Regions from separate parts of the Paenibacillus sp. PSB04 genome, predicted to be linked through region 1. Evidence: riboswitches for the same ligand, from Rfam matches in the RefSeq annotation. Region 1 holds a riboswitch; each other region holds the start of a gene.
The links. Region 1 has a riboswitch for cyclic di-AMP ahead of K2F33_RS06645 (resuscitation-promoting factor). Riboswitches for the same ligand answer to the same signal wherever they lie in the genome.

Region 1 (4,852 bases):
AGCTCTTTGAAGACAAACTGGACGTGCAGGCTTATCTGAAGCTGGACGAGGCGCTGATTCAAACGGCCTTCCTCCAGTGGTCCTATGAGGACGACCGCATACTCAGTGAGCTGTGTACCCGATTTATGCACCGCAAACTGTATAAATATGTAGAAATGGACTCCGTCGATTTGGAAATGATCGATGAAATCCGCCGGGAGTTTGGACAAGCCGGAATGAACCCGGAATATGATCTGGAGATTGATTTTCCGACCGATCTTCCTTACGATGTATTTCGTCCGGGTGACGAGTCGAGCCAGAAACAGATCCTGCTGCTCGACCGCCAGGAGCAGCTGCGGGAAATATCCGAGGTGTCGGATATTGTCCGTTCCATCAGCGGCATTCACCGCGGGAAATATCACTTGTATTATCCGGAAGATAAACTGGAAAAGGCGATAACCGATCTTTCTCCTTCGATTTCCCGCATTTTCAAGCTTTAATGACAAAATACCGTACGAAAAGGAACCTGTGGTACCGACAAGAAAGGAGTTCAAATTCATGGAACTGTTCGACACGCACACCCATCTGGATGCGCAACAATTCGACGAGGACCGGGAGCGGGTCATTGATAATGCCGTACAAGCCGGTGTAACCCGGATGATCAACGTTGGTTTTAACCGGGAGACGATTCCATCGACGATGAAGCTGGTGGAAACGTATGATTTTATATATGCGGCCATAGGCTGGCATCCGCAGGACGCCGTTTTTATGCAGGAAGGCGATCTGGAGTGGATTGCATCCTTATGCAGTCATCCCAAGGTGGTGGCCATCGGTGAAATTGGTCTGGATTACTACTGGGATACCTCGCCAAAGGATGTGCAGCACCGGGTCCTCCGCCAGCAAATTGGACTGGCCCGAGAGCTCAACATGCCGATTGTTATACATAACCGGGACGCCCATGAGGATATTGTGAAAATATTACGGGAAGAGAAGGCCGGCGAGGTCGGCGGTGTCATGCATTCGTTCTCGGGGAGCTGGGAAACCGCGAAGCTATGCCTGAATATGGGCTTCCATCTTTCGTTTGGCGGACCTATTACGTTCAAGAATGCCAGAGTCCCCAAAGAGGTCCTGGCTCAGGTTCCGATGGACAGGCTGCTCATCGAAACGGACTCTCCTTATCTCACGCCGCACCCTTTCCGAGGGAAGAGAAACGAGTCGGCAAACGTCCGTCTGGTCGCTGAAGCGGCAGCCCAGATTAAGGGGGTTGACCTGGAGGAAATTGCCCAGATTACCACCCAAAATGGGCTGGAACGATTTGGAATTGTGTGAAATCGGGAGAAAAACAGCCGAAAAAATGAGCATGAGCGAATGATTAAAGAATTTTAACAAACAAAACGCCGAATATTACATTTTTTTAACCACTTTTTCAAATAAACGTGGTTGATTACCGCTTTACAACATGCATCAAAACAGGATATCATCTTTTCAGTGAATCATTGAGCTGTCGTTAAGGTCTTACCTTCGCAGCTTCATGAACCAGTCTCGCTGAGTCTTCCGCATGGGAGAACGGGGGAACCAATACTGGAGCGGGGCATGACAGACCGGAAGCGGTCCGGTGCTCGCAAACGTATTTGATTTCTTTTTTGGGTCTCTGGGGTGAATTGAACGGCTTTACGCCATGAGCGTAAGGACGCGAATAGGGCGGCTCTCTTTCGCCCGAACCCGACAGCTAACCCCGTAAGCGGATAAAGAGAGGTACCCTCGTGCATGACAATTCCGATATTCTGACATCCGGAAGCCACGAAAGAGTCCTCGTAAGCTCTTTTCTATCGGCTTCTTTTGTTTTGAATAAAGGAGAGGCAGTCATCATACTGTTGTATAACAGGAGGTGACAAATCATGATGGAGAGATTGGTTCATGGTGCAAGAACGCATGCTTTCTGTGGGTTCTTGTAAAAAATTGAGTATAGTCGCGTCAAATACAATCATGCATAACTCTAGACGGCGAGGCTATGAAGGAGGATCGAGAAAGTGGGCGTTTTCCAACCAGAGAAGACCCATGATTCAAAAATCTCCAGCATGTCTTACGCATTGCGATGGAAGCATGAGAATTTGCGCCAGATCTCCACTGCAGCTATCGTTTCAATCGCGGTTACCCTGATGATCTTGCTGCTCGTGTACAGTCAATCGCGAAAACAAGTTTATTTGGTAGTAGACGGTCAAATGAAATCTGTACAGACCAATACATCTTTACTTCAAGAAATGCTGGATGAGCAGGAAATCAGTCTGAAACCCGAGGACCAAATATCGATGCCGCTGAGCGGGGCTATATCCGACGGCGACAAGGTCGTGATCGACCGCGCGAGTCCTGTGAAGGTGACGGCTGATGGTGCAACGAAGCATTTGTATACAACGGCCAAAACGGTCGGCGACGTGCTGAAAGAAACCGGCGTCAAAGTCAAGGAAACAGACATTGTCACTCCGGCTGTCGAAACGGCGGTCTCCACCAACACGGACATCCGGATCGTCCGGATGAACAAACAAGTGGTACAGCGTCATGAATCCCTCCCCTTCCGGGTGGTCAAAACCTCCGACCCCAGCATTTACAAAGGCGAGTCGCGGGTGATTCAGCAGGGATCTCCTGGCGTGATGGTGCAGTACATCGAGAAGAAGTACAAAGACGGCAAGCTGGTGTCCATGAAAATGGTGGGCAAAAAAGTGCAGACGGTGACCAAAGATAAGGTCATTGCCGTCGGCACGAAGAAAAAGCCTGTTCCCGTAGTGACCGAAGTCAAAACAGCCGTTGCCAAAGCTTCTTCTACCCCTGCCAAGGTGAAGAAGGTCAGCAGCAGCAGCAGTAACAACCGGGTCAGCAAGGCCGGCGTTGACTTTTCCTACAAGAAGCTGATCAAAGTCTCCATGACCGCTTATTCGTCTGGCGAGTCCGGAGTCGGCACACGCACCGCCACAGGAACACGCGTCACGGAAGGCCGCACGATTGCGGTTGATCCAAGCGTCATTCCTTTGGGATGGTGGGTTTACATTGAAGGTGTTGGCTTCCGTCGTGCGGAAGACACAGGCGGAGCCATTAAGGGAAATAAAATCGATATATACTACGATTCCGTCCAGCAGGCACGCAACTTTGGCCGTAAATCCGGCCTTAAGGTATACGTGATCGGTCCGGTCAAACCGGAGCTGAACTAATTTCGTTTTACTTTGCCATTCTAATGTTATAGTATTATGATCATGAAAATGTCATGCTAAAGAAGAGGAGCTTTCCTCTTCTTTTTGTTGTTAATTTACAGCAGTTTGTCTATACCGGGACCCCGCAAAGTACCTGAACAGGCATCACGGTTTATGCCACTTGCAGGGACTTGGCTGTCCGGCGGCATTGACGGGTATAATGTACTCGAAAGGAAGACAGGAAATCATGATTAAAGAAGTCATTGTGGTGGAAGGCCGGGATGATACCGTGGCCGTGAAGCGGGCGGTGGATGCCGATACGATCGAGACGGGCGGCTCCGCCATCAATGCGCGTATACTCCAGCGGATCGCGCTGGCTCAGGAGCGGCGGGGGGTCATTGTGCTGACGGACCCGGATCACGCCGGCGAAAGAATCCGCAAAATCATTTCGGCCAAGGTGCCTGGCTGCAAGCATGCGTTTATCCCGGAGGCCGATGCAACCCGCAAGGGGGATATCGGTGTGGAGAACGCCTCGCCTGCGGCGATCCGCAGAGCCTTGGAGCGGGTTCACACCTCTTATGAGGGGGCGGAAAGCCAGATCGACATGGAGGACCTGATGGAGGCGGGGCTGCTGGTGCACCCGGATGCCGCCGCCCGGCGGATGGCGATGGGCAACCTCCTCGGTATCGGCTACTGCAACGGCAAGCAATTTTATAAGCGACTCGCCATATTTCAAATATCCCGCGAAGAATTCGCGGATGCGCTTGCCCGTATCGAAGATGAAGGAGGCCGGACAACGTGAACGGCATGGACGACATCGCCACACCAAGGCGAACCAAAGAAATCATCCAGCGCCACGGCTTTTCATTCAAGAAGAGCCTGGGGCAAAATTTTTTGATCGACCAAAATATTTTAAATAAAATCGTGGACGCGGCCGGACTTGATTCCACCAAGGGTGCCCTGGAGATCGGTCCTGGTATCGGCGCCCTGACCGAAAAGCTGGCCCAGCAGGCAGGGGCCGTCACGGCGGTTGAGATCGACCAGAGGCTGATTCCGATCCTCGAGGAGGTTCTCGCCCCATACCCCGGCGTAAAGGTACATCATGGGGATGTACTGAAGACGGACCTCGCTGCGTTGTTTAAGAGCAATTTTGCCGGCGTATCCAAAGTCAGCGTCGTGGCCAACCTTCCGTACTATGTGACGACGCCGATCTTGATGAAGCTGCTGGAGGAGCGGCTCCCGTTGGAGAACATCGTCGTGATGATCCAGAAGGAGGTGGCGGACCGGATGGCCGCCCGGCCGGGCACGAAGGATTACGGCAGCCTGAGCATTGCCGTGCAGTATTACAGCGTGCCGGAGCTGGTGTGTATCGTGCCGAAGACGGTATTCATTCCACAGCCGAACGTGGAATCGGCAGTGATCCGTCTGGCCGTGCGGGAACAGCCGCCGGTTGTGGTTGACGATGAGCGGCATTTCTTCGAGGTGGTACAAGCATCGTTCGCTCAGCGGCGGAAGACGATATCAAACAATCTGAAGAGCCGCTTCTTCCCCAATGAGGGACGGGAGCGTCTGGATCAGCTGCTGCAGGCAGCAGGAATCGACCCGTCCCGCCGAGGTGAGACGCTCAGCATTGAGGAATATGCCGTGCTAAGCAACCTGCTGCGGAAGGAAGGCATCGGCTTAAATTAAAC
Region 2 (4,852 bases), 1.0 Mb from region 1:
GGTCAGATTAAACCCTATCCGTCCCTCGGTATGAAAATAAAAGGGAAAAAGAACCATCAGCAGCACCACGAAGGTGCCGACCTCCACAACGAACATGACCGGATTTTTCATCATTACGGCCGGGTTCAGTTTCATAAAGCTGTCTTTCAGCGCCTGTTTGGCAATGCCGCCAGACAGCATGCTTTTGCGTTGTCCGCTCATGACTTGCTCCACCTCTTTAGTTAAGTGTTAAAAATTCGGCGACCGGCCCCAAAACGAGGACCGGAAGGAACGTCAGCGCTCCGATCAGCAGCACGGTTCCGGTCAAAATGCCGGCAAACAGCTTGTTGTCCGTCCGGAAGGTACCCTGGGTCTCGGCAACCTTCTGCTTCACCGCCAGCGAACCTGCAACGGCGAGCAGCGCGATAATCGAAATATATCGGCCAAGGAGCATCACCAGACCGGTGCTGACGTTCCAGAATACGGTATTGTCTGCCAATCCCTCGAACCCGGAGCCGTTATTCGCCGCCGAGGAGGTGAACTCATAGAGCGACTGGCTCAAGCTGTGATACGAAGGATTGGAGAAGGCGTCGGTACCCAGATGCGTCATAAACGAAATCGCCGTCGGCGCAAGAATAATGAAGGGATGCATCAGAATCGCCACCGCGATCAGCTTCATCTCCCGGGCTTCGATCTTCCGGCCCAGAAATTCCGGCGTCCGGCCAACCATCAGGCCGCAGATAAATACGCCGAGGATTGCATACATGATCATATTGACGAAACCGACCCCCTTGCCGCCGAACACGACGTTCAGCATCATTTCGGCCAAGGGCGCAAGTCCTCCCAGCGGCGTCAGCGTATCATGCATGTTGTTGACCGACCCCGTCGTTGCGGCGGTGGTGACGGTTGTGAACAACGCGGACTGCGCGATGCCAAAGCGCACCTCCTTGCCTTCCATGCTGCCGCCCGAGCTGTTGATGCCAAGCTGGTTGATCAGCGGGTTGCCGGCTTTTTCCGAGAAATACGTCAGGCACAGGAACGCTACGAACAGCGTCATCATGACGCTGAAAATCATCCAGCCCTGCTTCTTGTTCCGGGCGAACCGTCCGAACGTGTAAGGCAGTGACGCCGAAATCGTCCACATGCTGAGAATTTCGATCACGTTGGTCAGCGGGCTTGGGTTCTCGAACGGATGGGCCGAATTGACGCCGAAGAAACCTCCCCCGTTCGTTCCGAGGTGCTTGATCGATTCCAGCGAGGCCACAGGACCCAGCGGAATCTGCTGCACGCCGCCTCCCAGCGTTTGCACGGCCCGCATCGGCTCCAGCGTCTGCGGCACTTTGAGCCCGACCAGCACCAGGGTTACGATGAGGGCAAGCGGCACGAACAGGCGGACATGCGCCTTGATAAAATCCTCGAAGAAGTTCCCGAGCCCCTCACCCCTGCGGGTGATGCCGCGCATAAAAGCAATAGCGATAGCCAGGCCCGAGGCTGCCGAGGTAAACATCATCATCGTGATGACGATCATTTGGCCAAAATAAGACATGCCGCTCTCTCCGCTGTAATGCTGGAGGTTCGTGTTCGTCATAAAGCTGATGACCGTGTTGAAGGACAGGCTAGCCTCCATATTGCCGATGCCGCTCGGGTTGCCCGGAAGGGCGCCCATCGTTCGCAGCAATATATAGCTGATCGCTACCAGAAAGATATTGGTTGCGATCATGCTGAGCGCGTACTTTTTCCAATTCATGCTGCCCCGCTGCTTCAGCCCGATGATCCGGTATAAAACTCTTTCCACGCCGCCGAAAATCCGGTCCGTCCGGTTCGGTTCATTGGAGAATATATGATATACGTAAGTGCCTACCGGCTTCACGAGCAGCAGGAGCACGAAAATGACGATACAAATTTGCAAAATATCCAAGGCTGGCTTCCCCCTCTTACGAGCATGTTCTGCTTTGGCCCCTTAAGGCTTACAGATTTAAAATTCCCCGTCAAAATTTTTCCGGATGGATCAAGGCGTAAACCAAATAGATAAAGACAAGCACGGCGAATGCCCCAACGACAATCATTGGTCTTTGCCCCCTTCTTCCACCACTCGGCCGCACCAATGAAGAAATAACAAGAACACGCCAAAGGTGGCAGCGAGCGCAAGTATCATATATACATCCATCATCGTTTCCGGTCTCTCCTTTGCATGGTTAGAATCATCTTTATTTCAGTAAAAATCCGACTTCGCCGTTTAAGGTATAAATGATGTGATCTGCACCAAGCCCCCGGTAAATGCCGGGTGAGCTGCCCCTCTGCGTAATGACATATACCGGTTCCGACGTCCAGGGACGGCAGATTTGCAAATAGCGGCAGGTCAGGTTGAGGCTGCTTTCAAACAGAAAGATTTTGCCGACCTCTATTTCGGGCACCACCCAATCCTCCGCGTGATTCGTATTCAGCCGGATGATCTGCTGCACCCCCATTTTTCTCAAGAGGCGTTCCTCCCGGGCACTGTTGGTCAGAACGGCAAAGGGCCTCTTCCAATACATCAGCAGCTTGATAAAATTGCGTCCCGCCTCGTTCGGCGCGGTCACGATGACGACGTTGTCCATTTCAAAGGCTCCTCCTGTGCGGCAGCCGCGAATACGCAAAAGAAGCCGCAGGGAAAGAAGGACCTTTCCCGCGGCTTCTTGAATTTGGACGAATATGAATAGGATCGTCCTATATTCAAAATGCGCACGATAAGTGCTGCCTCTCCCGTTACGCTGACGAGGTTAGCTGTCGGATTCGGGCGTGAGAGTCGCCCTACCTTCCGGTACTTACCGTACCGGAAAGATTCACCCCGGCGGCTTCCATTCCAGGCGGCCGCTGTGGTTCCCCCGCTCCCGGCCCTTTCCGGCCGAAATTAAGCGTTATTGATAAGTGTATGTGATTGTGATGAATGCTCTCTTTTGTTCCAGTAAGCTAAAAAAGGGTAAAAAAAACACAGAGGCCAGCTGATCCCCCTGTGATCCGAAAGTTTATTCGGGTCGCAAGTTTCATCATTCCTCTCTCAAACGACGCTTACGAGGTTAGCTGACGGATTCGAGCGGTGAGAGTCGCTCTACCCGGCCGGATCCATGGCATCCGTAGCCGGGATTCACCCCTGCGGCTGGCAGCAGACCCCCGACTCTCACACCGGTTCGCTGCTCCATGGCACGCGTTTGGTTCCCCCGATTTCCGCGCTTTTTTGCGGAAACTCAGCGATTAGTAATGGAAACTGTATTGAATACGCTCTGAATCATACACCCGCTCCTTCCAAGCTGTAAAGGCAGTCTAAAAATCATGAACCGCGAATTTTGGAACATTCAGGACCTTATTAGCGCTTACATTTTGGCTTTTTGACTTCTACCTCTTCCATGCTCCCGATTTGGCGCATTTATGGAATCCAGGTCATTCGGGGACACTGGCTCGCAGGAATATCCGCATTGACATTACAGTTCAATCGTTTAAAATTAAATTGTGTGCTTGGTAAATGCTTCGGCTGGATGATGATTCATAGCAGCACAAAAGGAGGAGGATGGCAGTGAGCGTCTATGATTTTCAAGTGAACACGCTGCGCGGCAAAGAGGTATCGTTAAAGGAATATGAAGGTGACGTGCTGCTGATCGTGAACACGGCCAGCAAATGCGGATTTACGCCGCAGTTTCGCGGGCTGCAGGAGCTGTACGACGAGTTCCGCGACCATCATTTTCAAATTCTCGGTTTTCCGAGTAACCAGTTTGCCAATCAGGAGCCCGGTACCAGCGAGGAGATCGGCGAATTCTGCCAGATGAATTACGGGGTCACGTTCCCGATGTTTGAGAAGATCGACGTCAAGGGCAGCAACGCCCATCCACTGTTTCAATACCTGACCCGGGAAGCGCCGGGCGTGCTCGGATCGAAAGCGGTCAAGTGGAACTTTACCAAGTTCCTGGTCGACTCCAAGGGCAGGGTCATCAAGCGTTACGCGCCCAAAACGACACCGGACAAAATCGAAAACGACATCCGCAAGCTGCTTGCATCCGGAAAAAGCGAATAGGCAAATCAGCCCTACAAAATAACGCTACTTGCTGCGATCCGAATTCACTAGCTTTGCGGGACCCCGAAATATACGAAAATGCAATAAGCAAAAAAAGAAGCTCCCCTGGATTTCTCCAAGGAAGCTTCTTTCTGTGTTCATAGATGCGGTAGAGAGGACTCGAACCTCCACGGGCGTACGCCCACTACCCCCTCAAGATAGCGTGTCTGCCATTCCACCACTACCGCATAATATCCAAAGTTCATTTAGCGAACTTTTTTATTATACACAAAATCATCCGAATTGTAAAGGGAAATACATTAAAACACCATACATGTAATATTATATAACACATCAAACAACAAAAACAGAGATCAAGTCGCCCTAACATTGACAAACCACAATATTTATGTAATATTAACTTACAAATAATAGTGATCGATGATTTCACTTCGCAATTCATGTAATATTTATTACCACAATAATATGGAGGTGACCGCGTTGAACGACAAAAGCACCAAACTGCTCGATTACGTGCAAACGCTGGATAACGACTTGTCGGTCGGAGGCTTCAGCCATGTGTTTGACCTCCAAACCCGAATTGCAGAAGGGCGCATCCAGAGCCAGGAAGAGCTGGAAGGGTTCATCCTTCATCCGATGATGAATCGTTTGGTCCGCCAAGACGGCGCGGCCATTCAGGCGATTTACGCAGCTGCCGACCAACGGGATATCCGTCAGATCGCCCGAATTGACCGGTACATCCTCGGAGGAATCGCTGCCCATGAAAATGATGAAGCGGTGCGCCAACGGGGCAGAAGACTTTTGAAACTGGCCCAGGCCCTGTACCCC
Region 3 (4,852 bases), 1.7 Mb from region 1:
TCGAGAAGCTCGGCGATGGAGAAACGGTCGAAGGCTGCGCCTTCCATCAGCACTTCCTCGTCATAGCCGGTCAACGGCGTGGTGTCCCCCCTCGCGATGCGGAGCAGTCTGTAGCACATGATGCGCTCATTATCCGTGATATGGCCAAGCACCTCTTTCAAGCTCCATTTGCCTGGCGCATAGCGGTAATTCGCCTTGTCTTCCGTCAGTGCAGAATAAAACGCGTTCGTCCGGTTCAGAGACCCGTTCAGAATCTCCTCGAGGTTCCCCTCAGGTACGAGAGAGACATACTGGGCGAAACCTTCGTTGTAGTCTTCCTTCGTTGGGCGCAGAATCATCGGTATCCATCCTTTCGTTTTGTTAAATGTTCAAGCAATGGGCGTGCCGTTGCCGACAGGCACATCAGGGGCCAGCAGCACCACATCGCCCTCTTCCGGAACTCCGCCGAGAACGAGCACTTCCGATTCATATCCGGCAATCCGCCGCACGGGAAAATTAACGACGGCGGCTACCTGGCGGCCGACCAGTTGCTCCGGGGTATACCTTCTCGTAATCTGGGCCGAGGAACGCTTGACTCCAAGCTCCCCGAAATCAATGCTCAGCTTGATCGCCGGCTTGCGCGCCTCCGGAAAAGGCTCCGCCTTGACCACCGTTCCGATGCGAATGTCCAGCTTCATCAAATCTTCTATGGTTGCCACAACTTTTCCTCCTTTTATGCCATGATGATATCTCTCCATTATATCCCTGCCTGTCAATGGCACAAGCACTTTCACCAACCTAAAAAAGGCTGCACACCGCAGCCCAGATTCCCATAACGTATTTTATCGGTATAGCCGCAAATAACAAATTAGCAATATGCCTAACTTTCAAGTGTGCCTTTTCATTGATTGCAAAAATCAATCGTTCATCCTCAAATACGACAGTTAATGACGCATTACTTTAGTATGATGAAATAAATAACTGCGAAGGAGTAGATGAACTTGAAGAGACTCGCTGGGAAAATCGCTCTCGTAACCGGAGGAAGCCGGGGAGCAGGACGTGGGATTGCCGTTGAGCTTGGGAAAGCCGGAGCAGTAGTTTATGTATCCGGAAGAAGTTTACGAGGGACGACTACACACGGTTTTCCAGGCAGTATCGATGAAACTGTGGAGGAGATTCGAAGTCATGGAGGAGAGGCGTACGCATGTCGTTGCGATCATACCCGTGATGAGGATACACAGGCTTTGATCGAGAGAATCCGACAGGAACAAGGACGGCTCCATATCCTAGTGAATAACGTCTGGGGACTGCATGACTTGGAAGTGAATTTACAATCCAAACCATTCTGGGAATATCCGCTGAACATGTGGGATGCTATGTTTCAGAATGGAGTACGCCCACAAATAGCGACAAACCATTATGCGATCCCGCTTATGCTGGAAGCTGATTCTGGATTGATCGTACATACCACATTTCAGGATCAGGATAAGTATTTAGGAACTTTCTATTACGACCTCGCCAAGAATACCATTAACCGCTCAGTGCTCGGATTAGCTCATGATCTCAAAAGCACTGAAATAACCGTGGTAGCGGTCTCCCCTGGCTGGATGAGAACAGAACTGGTATTAAGGAACTTCGGTACAGATGAAGCTCATTGGAAAGAGGTTGAGGCTCTGAAACACACGGAGTCGCCGTACTACGTAGGGCGAGCGGTGTCAGCCCTAGCTGGGGATGATGAGGTGAAACTGAAAAACGGACTGGTACTACAGGTTGGTGATCTTGCCCAGGAATACGGGTTCACCGATATTGATGGACGGTTCATCCCTCCCTTTTTAATATAATCAGTCTCATTGAAAAAACGAATACTCGCTAGAGCTCAGTTAACCGCCTTCTTATCGGGCGGTTAACTGATTAGCTAATATAGCGAGTAGATCGTTTGGTTAGGGCCAGTGCGATTCAAGATGCGATTTTCTTTCCAGGAGGCAAATCCCATGACCGCGGACTATCCTCCATAGGCTTCCCGGGTCCGGTAAATATGCTGGTCCATCAAAAAGTTCAGCAGCATGCGGTTGAATGCATGGGGCTGGCATAAATGGGTCGGATACATTGCATCCTCGATCGTCGCCAGCTGCACATGCCGGAACAGGGTGGCCGCCCGCTGCATTTGCTTGACGAACCACTCGCTTTGGCTGCCTGCGACGCACAGTACGGGCATCGGCAGCCGCGCCAAATTGGCGGGCATCTCCATACGCAGCAGTTCCATACGCTGCTTGATCGACTCTGTCGGCCGCTTGTGGTACAGCTCCTTGCGCAGGATGCTGTAGACTGGTCTCCACCGGTTATACGTCACCCGCAGCGACCGGAGGAAAAACTCCGCAGGCAAATAATAAGACAGCCAGCTGCACGCCTCGCAAATATTCAGCAAATGGTTCTTTTTCCCGAAGCATCCCGCGAAGTAGCTGTCCACGAGTACCAGGGCGCTGACCCGGTCCGGATGAAGGGCGGCAAACGTCTGGGCGAGCACGCTTCCGCTGGAACAGCCGACAAGCGTCGCCTGCGAAATATGCAGCTTATTGAGCAGCTCGCACAGATCGCTGCATTGGGTTTCCATAATGTGCCCGACCTCCACGTCAAGCTTCCCCGAATTGCCGTAACCCCGGAGGTCCAGTACAATCACCTTTGCCCGCTTGCTGAAATATTCGACCTGGGGCTCAAACATATGATGGGACGACAAATGCCCGTGAATGAACACGATAGGCGTGCCGATGCCGTGAATTTCATAATATAACGTGGTTCCGTTTACTTGTATCTGAGGCACTTCATGTTCTCCTCTCTCCCACATAACCTGTTTTCTCTGTTTGTACAAAATCGCGGGCGCCGCCCGCTTGGGAATCGATGCTTCTCTTTGTTAAAACAACAAAAAAGAAGCACCGGAAAGAGGACACTCTTCCATGCTTCCAAATCCAAGGCCGAATAAGCCTTGCCATCTGCATGAATAACAGCTGCCTCTCTTAACACGCTTGCGTGGTTAGCTGACGGATTCGGGCCCAAGAGTAGCCCTACTCATCACTTTCGAGATTCACCCCATATGGCCGCAGCGGATGCTGCAGACACGACCGGTTCCCCCGCTTTCCGCCCTCCGGCGGAAATTCAGCGAATAGACATATTCCATGTACACGCTTCATTCTTCAAAATGAGCGCACAGAAAAACACAGAGCAGATACCCTGTGTTGATGCGTCAAATCACAGTTTCCTCCGCTCTCAACTACGCTTACGAGGTTAGCTGACGGATTCGGGCCGTGAGAGTAGCCCTACGGAAACAGGCATTATCCTGCCTCCGATTCACCCCTGCAAGCCGCAAGCCCCAGCATAAAGCTCCGTGGGACGAGGACTGCGATTGGTTCCCCCGCTTTTCATCGGAAAATTCAGCGTTCATCAAGTCGCAAATCTTACTCTATTGGATGATGAAATGAATATACGCCTGGGACGGCGAACTGTAAAGCAGGGAAACGATACGATTCCCTGCTTTATTTGGGGATCTGATGGGAAAACGGGTCCTAATCCGTAGGAATCATTGTTTTACGGCCTTTCCTACCGCTTTCCTTAGCTTTGCTGGATAACTGAAGGCGGGAAGCCATTCAAATGGCTGAACCCGCCCATTGGATAGGAATATAATGCCGATATAGGGCTGAAGCCGCTAGGCTGAAAAAAAGCGGCTTTTTGCCGGAATTTTGGACTTTGCGCTGGAAAGATGCAGGTTTTGATCCGAAAAATCCGCCTCGTCTTCTTGCCAAAGATATCCCTTGGACGTATGATGCGGATAGTTTACCAATCGGACACATGTATGGAACCCTACTGGCCGTGACGATCCGGAACAAGACGGCAGGGAGTATCCATGAAATCACGGTCAAGGAGGATGTCACGATGAACCGGGCTTTGATTCCCACCATCGAACTGTTTGAAATCGTTCTTCCAAGATACCAGCACCACAGCCTGGGCTGGCTGGAAAACTGCCGGATCGGCATTTTAAAGCTGCCTTACTCCGGCGAGGAAGGGCTTGCCGAGGGCCTGCTGTGCTCAGGCAAGCAAGCCTTCGATCTGGTACGGTGGGGCTGCCGCCTGCGCTATATTTGCGGCCTGACGCTGGAAGAGGCCATCACCGCGACGGCCATGAACATTCTGAAGCATCCGGACCACAATCAGTACCCGCTCGCGCTGATGGCGCTGCTTGATGTCAGGTCACGCCTGGAGCAGCATACCGCGCGCACAACAGCCGAACAGATGGGAAGATCCCTTGATGTCGGCCTTCTCAAGCTGAACCGTACGGCTTACGCCGAAGGAGCTGCAACATCGCTGCGCATCGGGGGAGGAACGTCGCTTGCGATCTCCGGCCTGACGGCTGACCTTGATACGGAAATCCAGGCGAAAGCTCCCGTCAACCGCCTCCCGCTGCTCGGCCCGGAGTTCCCGACGGATACCCGCGCCTTGATCCGCCGCTCCTCGGCATATCTGTCCCTGTTCGGCGCCGGCACAAAGAACCGCCACCCCGGATAATCCCCGAGTGGCGGTTCTTTTGTGCTGCCTTCGCAGGCGGCTACAGCGCCTGCTCCTCGCTGCGAAGCTGCACCAGCGCTTTTCGCTGCCAGGCCTTGCTCCTCCAGCGGACCCAGAGCAGGATGCCCCGCAGCCATTCGTCGGCGATAAAAGCCGCCCAGATGCCGTACAGGCCGTATCCCCAATAAATGCCGAGCAGGTACGTCAGCGGCACACTGAAGAGCCAGGTCACCGTGATGGACACGATCATGGCGGACCGGGCGTCGCCGGCGGCCTGCAGCGACCGTTCCAGGATGACGTTGAAGTTGCGCCCCGGCTC

Region 2: linked by a shared signal. The riboswitch ahead of K2F33_RS01860 (hypothetical protein) and the one ahead of K2F33_RS06645 (resuscitation-promoting factor) in region 1 are both predicted to bind cyclic di-AMP.
Region 3: linked by a shared signal. The riboswitch ahead of K2F33_RS32200 (alpha/beta fold hydrolase) and the one ahead of K2F33_RS06645 (resuscitation-promoting factor) in region 1 are both predicted to bind cyclic di-AMP.

Annotation. Positions count from the first base shown of each region.
Region 1 is NZ_CP081301.1:1,368,377-1,373,228, forward strand. Features, by position in the region: gene K2F33_RS06635 (HD domain-containing protein) at 1-479, shown strand, start outside; gene K2F33_RS06640 (TatD family hydrolase) at 538-1,308, shown strand; cyclic di-AMP (ydaO/yuaA leader) riboswitch at 1,513-1,739, shown strand; gene K2F33_RS06645 (resuscitation-promoting factor) at 2,010-3,182, shown strand; gene rnmV (ribonuclease M5) at 3,409-3,963, shown strand; gene rsmA (16S rRNA (adenine(1518)-N(6)/adenine(1519)-N(6))-dimethyltransferase RsmA) at 3,960-4,850, shown strand.
Region 2 is NZ_CP081301.1:361,040-365,891, forward strand. Features, by position in the region: gene kdpB (potassium-transporting ATPase subunit KdpB) at 1-201, opposite strand, end outside; gene kdpA (potassium-transporting ATPase subunit KdpA) at 218-1,897, opposite strand; gene kdpF (K(+)-transporting ATPase subunit F) at 1,968-2,045, opposite strand; gene K2F33_RS01860 (hypothetical protein) at 2,187-2,576, opposite strand; cyclic di-AMP (ydaO/yuaA leader) riboswitch at 2,712-2,886, opposite strand; cyclic di-AMP (ydaO/yuaA leader) riboswitch at 3,009-3,219, opposite strand; gene K2F33_RS01865 (glutathione peroxidase) at 3,530-4,024, shown strand; tRNA gene K2F33_RS01870 (tRNA-Leu) at 4,169-4,251, opposite strand; gene K2F33_RS01875 (urease accessory UreF family protein) at 4,505-4,852, shown strand, end outside.
Region 3 is NZ_CP081301.1:7,018,058-7,022,909, forward strand. Features, by position in the region: gene K2F33_RS32185 (DinB family protein) at 1-338, opposite strand, end outside; gene csaA (chaperone CsaA) at 369-698, opposite strand; gene K2F33_RS32195 (SDR family NAD(P)-dependent oxidoreductase) at 975-1,820, shown strand; gene K2F33_RS32200 (alpha/beta fold hydrolase) at 1,982-2,797, opposite strand; cyclic di-AMP (ydaO/yuaA leader) riboswitch at 2,981-3,145, opposite strand; cyclic di-AMP (ydaO/yuaA leader) riboswitch at 3,233-3,420, opposite strand; gene K2F33_RS32205 (hypothetical protein) at 3,904-4,533, shown strand; gene K2F33_RS32210 (MATE family efflux transporter) at 4,574-4,852, opposite strand, start outside.